2 regions of the Streptomyces sp. NPDC004327 genome follow, and region 2 is predicted to be linked to the other one. Evidence: riboswitches for the same ligand, from Rfam matches in the RefSeq annotation. Region 2 holds a riboswitch; the other holds the start of a gene.
What was found. A riboswitch is a leader RNA that binds a small molecule or an ion and turns the genes downstream of it on or off. The one in region 2 is predicted to bind glycine.

Region 1: linked by a shared signal. The riboswitch ahead of gcvT (glycine cleavage system aminomethyltransferase GcvT) and the one ahead of gcvP (aminomethyl-transferring glycine dehydrogenase) in region 2 are both predicted to bind glycine.

What each region holds. Positions count from the first base shown of each region.
Region 1 covers NZ_JBIAME010000011.1:280,109-283,508, reverse strand. Annotated here, with positions in the region: gene gcvH (glycine cleavage system protein GcvH) at 1-200, opposite strand, end outside; gene gcvT (glycine cleavage system aminomethyltransferase GcvT) at 312-1,436, opposite strand; glycine riboswitch at 1,595-1,694, opposite strand; gene ACFYU9_RS32995 (AAA family ATPase) at 1,849-2,505, shown strand; gene ACFYU9_RS32990 (enhanced serine sensitivity protein SseB) at 2,653-3,381, shown strand.
Region 2 covers NZ_JBIAME010000004.1:9,865-13,264, reverse strand. Annotated here, with positions in the region: gene gcvP (aminomethyl-transferring glycine dehydrogenase) at 1-1,773, opposite strand, end outside; glycine riboswitch at 1,953-2,051, opposite strand; gene ACFYU9_RS14310 (PRC-barrel domain-containing protein) at 2,115-2,549, shown strand; gene ACFYU9_RS14305 (DNA polymerase IV) at 2,806-3,400, opposite strand, start outside.

The DNA of each region.
Region 1 (3,400 bases), on a different contig from region 2:
CTGACCGACTTGGTCGACTCCAGCTCGCCGCAGGACTCGCCGGCGGTCACGGTGTCGCCGGCCTCGGGGAGCTGGACGTACACGATGTCACCGAGGGCGTTGGCCGCGTGCTCGGTGATGCCGATGGTGGCGACGCCGTCCTCGACGGCCGACAGCCACTCGTGCTCCTTGCTGTAGCGAAGCTGCGTGGGGTTGCTCATGACCTGATTCTCCTGGATGCGGGGAGTGCTGATGTACGGGGGTCTTGCGGGATGAGACGTGTCCTGAGACGAATGCGTCACGTCACATGCCGGGGGAGCAGTGCAGAAAGGTCACTTCTGGCGCTTGTAGAACGGCAGTGCGACGACCTCGTACGGCTCGTGGGTGCCGCGGATGTCGACGCCGACGCCCTCGGTGCCGGGCGCGGCGAAGGCCGCGTCGACGTAGGCCATGGCGATCGGCTTGCCCAGGGTCGGGGACGGGGCGCCGGAGGTGATCTCGCCGACGACCTCGCCGCCCGCGACGACGGACATGCCGGCGCGCGGGACGCGGCGGCCCGTGGCGATGAGGCCGACGAGCTTGCGCGGCGGGGCGGACTCGGCGCGCTCGGCGGCCTTCTCCAGGGCCTCGCGGCCGACGAAGCGGCCCTCGTTCGTGGTCTTCTCGAACTTGACGACCCGGCCCAGGCCCGCGTCGAACGGGGTGAGCGCGGTGGTCAGCTCGTGGCCGTACAGCGGCATGCCCGCCTCCAGGCGGAGCGTGTCACGGCAGGACAGGCCGCACGGGATCAGGCCGACGTCCTTGCCCGCCTCGGTCAGCGCCTGCCACACGCCCTCGGCGTGCTCCGGCTTCAGGAACAGCTCGAAGCCGTCCTCGCCGGTGTAGCCGGTGCGGGCGATCAGCGCGGGGACGCCGGCGACCGTGCCGGGCAGGCCCGCGTAGTACTTCAGGCCGTCCAGGTCGGCGTCGGTGAGCGACTTCAGGATGCCGGGGGACTCCGGGCCCTGCACGGCGATCAGGGCGTAGGCGTCGCGGTCGTCGCGGACCTCGGCGTCGAATCCTTCGGAGCGGGCCACCAGGGCGTCGAGGACGACCTGGGCGTTGGAGGCGTTGGCGACGACCATGTACTCCGTCTCGCCGAGGCGGTAGACGATCAGGTCGTCGAGGATGCCGCCGTCCTCCTGGCAGATCATCGTGTAGCGCGCGCGGCCGTTGCCCACGGTGGAGATGTTGCCGACCAGCGCGTAGTCCAGGAGCTCCACGGCCTGCGGGCCGGTGACCGTGATCTCGCCCATGTGGGAGAGGTCGAAGAGGCCGGCCTGGTTGCGGACGGCGTTGTGCTCGTCGCGCTCGCTGCCGTAGCGCAGCGGCATGTCCCAGCCGGCGAAGTCGGTCATGGTCGCGCCCAGCGAACGATGCAGCGCATCGAGGGCGGTCAGGCGGGGGGCAGTGCTCATGGGGTGGCTCCCGGGTCCCAGGGCGTGCAGGGCACGACGTACATGACGGTGAGGACGTTCCTCCCCATCTGTCATGGAACCTGAGAGGTTCACCGAGGGCATCCTCGGCTTGCACCTTGGGTGGGGCCGCGACGACGCGGCCCGCTTTTCAGATCTGCCTCATCCACGCGGTACGGGGCCTGAGAGATTCAAGGGAGGTGCTTGCTCCTTCGGCGCCCGGGTGCACGAGGTGCCCCGGGACTCTCCCGCGCGGATTCGAGCGGCCGGTATGCGGTTGTGCGCGCTCGTGCGAGCGCGTGGCGCGCTCATCATTGCACGGCGGGTCCGCGCGGCAAATCGCTTGCGTCTCATTACCGTTTCTTTACACTTCGTGGGCAGAGGTGTCCGCAGGACCCGACGGGGGGAGCGAGCGATGACGATCCGGCGCACCGGTGCCTACGCCACGAGCGCCGGCATACCGGCCGTGCGCACCCGCCGCCGGGTGCGCCGCGGCCGGCTCCTGCGCGACCTGCGCGAGCGCGGCGGCCACAGCCCGCGCGTGCTCAGCTTCGCCGCCGGCGACATCGTCGTGGTCTCCGGGCTGCCGGGCGCCGGCAAGTCCACGCTGATGGGCCGCGCCGCCGACGGCCGGGCCGTCGACTCCCAGCACACCCGCGAGCGCTGGGAGGCCCGGCTGCCCCGCTTCCTGCCGTACGCCCTCTACCGCCCGCTCGCCCGCCTCGCCCACTACGCCGGCCTGCGCCGGGTGCTGCGCTCCGGCGCCGGCGTGGTCGTCCACGACTGCGGCACCCAGTCCTGGGTGCGCGGCTGGCTCGCCCGCGCGGCCCGGCGGCGCGGCGCCGGGCTGCACCTGATCCTGCTCGACGTCGACCCCGGCCTCGCCCTCGCCGGCCAGCGCTCCCGCGGCCGCGGCGTCTCCGGCTACGCCTTCGCCCGGCACCGCCGCGCCGTCGGCCGGCTGGTCCGCACCGCCGAGGCGGGCGCCCTGCCACCGGGCTGCGCCTCGGTCACCCTGCTCGACCGGGACGCCGCCGACGCCCTGCGGAAGATCGCCTTCCGGGAGCTGTGAGCGGCCGGGAGGGGCGGTGGGGGAGGACCGTGACGGGGCGGGCAGTGACGAACCACGCACCCCTTTCGGTCACACGGGCACGGACACGCCGTTAAGGTGCTGGACGCAGCCGCAGCCGGAGAAGGGGACGACGACAGCGTGGACGTGATGTGGCCGGGCAATGAGCTCGAGGAAGTACTGGCCGCCTCGCTCGGCAACGCCGCCGCCGGAGGCCGCCTGGTCGAGGTCCTCGGCCGCAGCGCCGTCTGGGTGCCCCTGCCCAACGGCGGCGGCCCCGACAGCCCCGACCTCGACCTGCCCACCCTGGAGCTCGACGGCGCGCCCTACGTGCCCGTCTTCAGCTCCGAGCGGGAGTTCCGCAGCAGCGTCGGCGACCACATGTCGTTCACCGTCGCCCCCGCCGTCGAGTTCGCCCGCGGCCTGCCCCCGCAGCTCGGCATCGCCGTGAACCCCGGCGGCACCGTCGGCGTCCCGCTGCCCCCGCCCGCCGTAGCCGAGCTCTGCCGGGCCGGCCGCACCGAGCTCGACGGCCCCGCCGCCGGCGGCCGGGTGCGGCTCTTCGAGCCCGACTGGCAGGACGACCCGGTCGACTTCCTCGCCGCCGCCTCCGCCGAGTTCGAGGCCACCGGCGTCGTCGCCACCGCCCGCCGCGCCCTCGCCAGCGTCGAGGGCACCGAACCGGCCCTCTTCGTCGGCGTCCAGCTGCTCGGCGGCGCCGGCGACCTGGCCGTCCCGCTCGACGCCCTCGGCCGCGCCCTCGGCCGGGTCGAGGTCGCCTGGCCGGTCAACCTCATCCTGCTCGACGTGGCCCAGGACCCGGTCGGCGACTGGATGCTGGAGAAGGTGCGCCCCTTCTTCCAGCGCGCCGCCGTGTGACAGACCCCCTGTCTAAGCT
Region 2 (3,400 bases):
GTTGGCGCGGTGGTAGGCGCGGACGGCGAGGAGGCCGGCCAGCTCGCCCTGGGAGCCGGCGTTCGGCTGGATCGACACCTTGTCGTAGCCGGTGACCTCGGCGAGGCGCTCCTCCAGCTCGGTGATGAGCGTGGCGTAGCCCTGGGCCTGCTCGATCGGCGCGAAGGGGTGGATCTGGCCGAACTCGGGCCAGGTCACCGGCTCCATCTCGGTGGTCGCGTTCAGCTTCATGGTGCAGGAGCCGAGCGGGATCATGCCGCGGTCGAGCGCGTAGTCGCGGTCGGAGAGCTTGCGCAGGTAGCGCAGCATCGCGGTCTCGGAGCGGTGCGCGTGGAAGACCGGGTGGGTCAGGTACGCGTCGGTGCGCAGCGCGTCGACCGGCAGCGCGTCCTCGGTGGCGGCGTCCAGCGCCTCGATGTCGGCGTCGACGCCGAAGGCGGCCCACACGGCGGCCAGGTTGGCGCGCGTGGTGGTCTCGTCACAGGAGACGGAGACGGTGTCGGCGTCGGCGCGGTACAGGTTGACGCCGGCCTCGCGGGCGGCGGCGACGACCTGGTCGGCCTTGCCCGGGACGCGGGCGGTGATCGTGTCGAAGAAGGCGCCCTGGGTGAGCTCGACGCCCCCGGCGCGCAGACCGGCGGCGAGGATCGCGGCGTAGCGGTGCGTGCGCTGCGCGATGCCCTTGAGGCCGGCGGGGCCGTGGTAGACGGCGTACATGCCCGCCATGACGGCGAGCAGCACCTGCGCGGTGCAGATGTTGCTGGTGGCCTTCTCGCGGCGGATGTGCTGCTCGCGGGTCTGCAGGGCCAGGCGGTACGCCTTGTTGCCGTCGGCGTCGACGGAGACGCCGACCAGGCGGCCGGGCAGCGAGCGGGCGTGCTTGTCCTGGACGGCCATGTAGCCGGCGTGCGGGCCGCCGAAGCCGAGCGGGACGCCGAAGCGCTGGGTGGTGCCGACGGCGATGTCGGCGCCGAGGGAGCCCGGCGAGGCGAGCAGGGTGAGCGCGAGCAGGTCGGCGGCGACGGTGACGATCGCGCCGAGCTCGTGGGCCTGGTCGATGACCGGCTTGATGTCGCGGATGGCACCGGAGGCGCCCGGGTACTGCAGGAGCACACCGAAGACGCCGCGCTCGGCGATCTCGGCCGGGATGCCGGCGGACAGGTCGGCGACGACGACCTCGACGCCGGTGGGCTCGGCGCGGGTCTCGATGACGGCGACGGTCTGCGGCAGGGCGTCGGCGTCGACCAGGTAGACGCCGTTCTTGACCTTGCCGACGCGGCGGGAGAGCGACATGGCCTCGGCGGCCGCGGTGCCCTCGTCGAGCAGCGAGGCGCCGGAGGTGGGCAGACCGGTGAGGTCGGCGACCATGGTCTGGAAGTTGAGCAGCGCCTCCAGGCGGCCCTGCGAGATCTCCGGCTGGTACGGCGTGTAGGCCGTGTACCAGGCCGGGTTCTCCATGACGTTGCGCAGGATCACCGGCGGCGTGAAGGTGCCGTAGTAGCCCAGGCCGATCATCGGGGCGAGGACCTGGTTGCGGTCGGCGAGCTCGCGCAGCTCGGCCAGGACCTCGGCCTCGGTGCGGGCGGCCGGCAGCGCCAGCGCCTCGGCGTTCTTGATGACGTCCGGCACCGCGGCCGCCGTCAGTTCGTCCAGGGAGCCGTAACCGACCTGGGCGAGCATCTTGGCCCGCGCCTCGGCGTCGGGTCCGATGTGCCGCTGCTCGAAGGGAATGCCCTGCTCGAGCTCGGTGAGCGGAATGCGGTTGGCGGTCATGATGCGGGGGCCTCCTGGTCGTCACGACCTGCGAGGGGCACCACGGCGCGGGTGCCCGGACGGCCTCCCCCTCTGTCATCAAAACCTGAGAGCTTCACCGGCACGCCTCGCGGAGGGCCGGCTTTCACCGTCGGTGAGAGCGGATGCCGTCCGACGCCCGCCCTGCTTTCCAGAGTGACCTCGTCCGCGCGGTACAGGGGCCTGAGAGATTCCGGGGAGGATTTGCTCCTTCGGCGCCTCCGAAAGGTTTCTTCGGAGGACTCTCCCGCGCGGGGTCGACAGCCACAGCCAGCCTACCAGCGCGGATCCTTCTCCCATCGCTCAAGTGGCCGACATCCCAGATGTGCACTTTCGTAGTGCTTGTAGAGCAGTTGCGACCAGTTGGAGGGACCGTGCAGACCGACATCGATCCGCGCAGCCTGATCGGCCGCAAGGCGTTCGACCGGAACGGCCACAAGATCGGAACCGTGGACGAGGTGTACCTGGACGACGCGACCGGAATCCCCGAATGGGCCGCCGTCCGCACCGGCCTGTTCAGCCGGGACGCCTTCGTCCCCCTGGAGCCGAGCGAACTCTCCGCCGACGGCCTCCACGTCCCCTACGAGCGCTCCCTCATCAAGGACGCCCCCGACTTCGGCGTGGGCCGCCACCTCTCCCCCGCCCAGGAGCTCCAGCTCTACCGCCACTACAGCATGGCGCTGCCGCCGCCTCCGACGCAGAGCGAGGACCGCGACTTCGGAAGGGTGGCGGGCCAGGAGGAGAGGCAGGAGAGGTAGGCAGAGCGGCGGCGATTCCGCCCGACGCCCGACGGGAGAATCCGCACCTCCGTGCGCTCAGCGGCACGGAGGTGGGGGTCGGTACCTCGTGCGGCCGAAGGCCGGGCTGGAGGCGGGGCCCGGCGCGGCCGAAGACGGGCCCGGAGCACCCACGCGGCTGACGGCCGGGGCCGGAGCACCGACGCGGCCGAAGGCGGGCCCGGAGTCCCAAGCGGCCGAAGGCCGGGCCTGAGCACCGGCGCGGCCCGCACCGGCGCTACGCCGCCGCGCCCGCCCCGCCCTCCACCAGCGGCAGCGGATCCGACGCCGCCAGCTCCGGATCGTCCACCGCGAACGTCCGCACCCGCCCGGGCGCCGACCCCGGCTCCTCGAAGCGGACGGTGACCCGGCCCACCCCGCTGCCCTGCACCCACCCCGGCCCGTACACCGCGTGCCGCACGTCGTGCCCGGGCGCCCACCGGCGCTCGGCGGTCTCGGTGGCGGACGCCGGCGCGGCCGGCGCCTCGACGACGGCGTCCGCCCCCGCGGCCTCCACCGCTCCCGGCTCCGCCGCGCTCTCGTGCTCCGCCTGCGCGAACAGGTCCTCCTGCGTGTAGTCCGCGAGCCCGCTCACCCCCACCCCGAGCAACCGCACCCCGCCCGTCGTGTCCACGAGGTCGAGCAGCCGCGTCGCCGCCTCCCGCACCACCACCGGGTCGTCCGTCGGCCCGCGCAGCGTCTCGGACCTGGTCAGCGTCGAGAAGTCGTAGCGCCGCACCTTGAGCACGATCGTCCGTCCCGAGTGCCCCGAGCCCCGCAGCCGCGCCACGCACCGCTCGGCGAGCCGCTCCACCTCCAGGCGGATCCGCAGC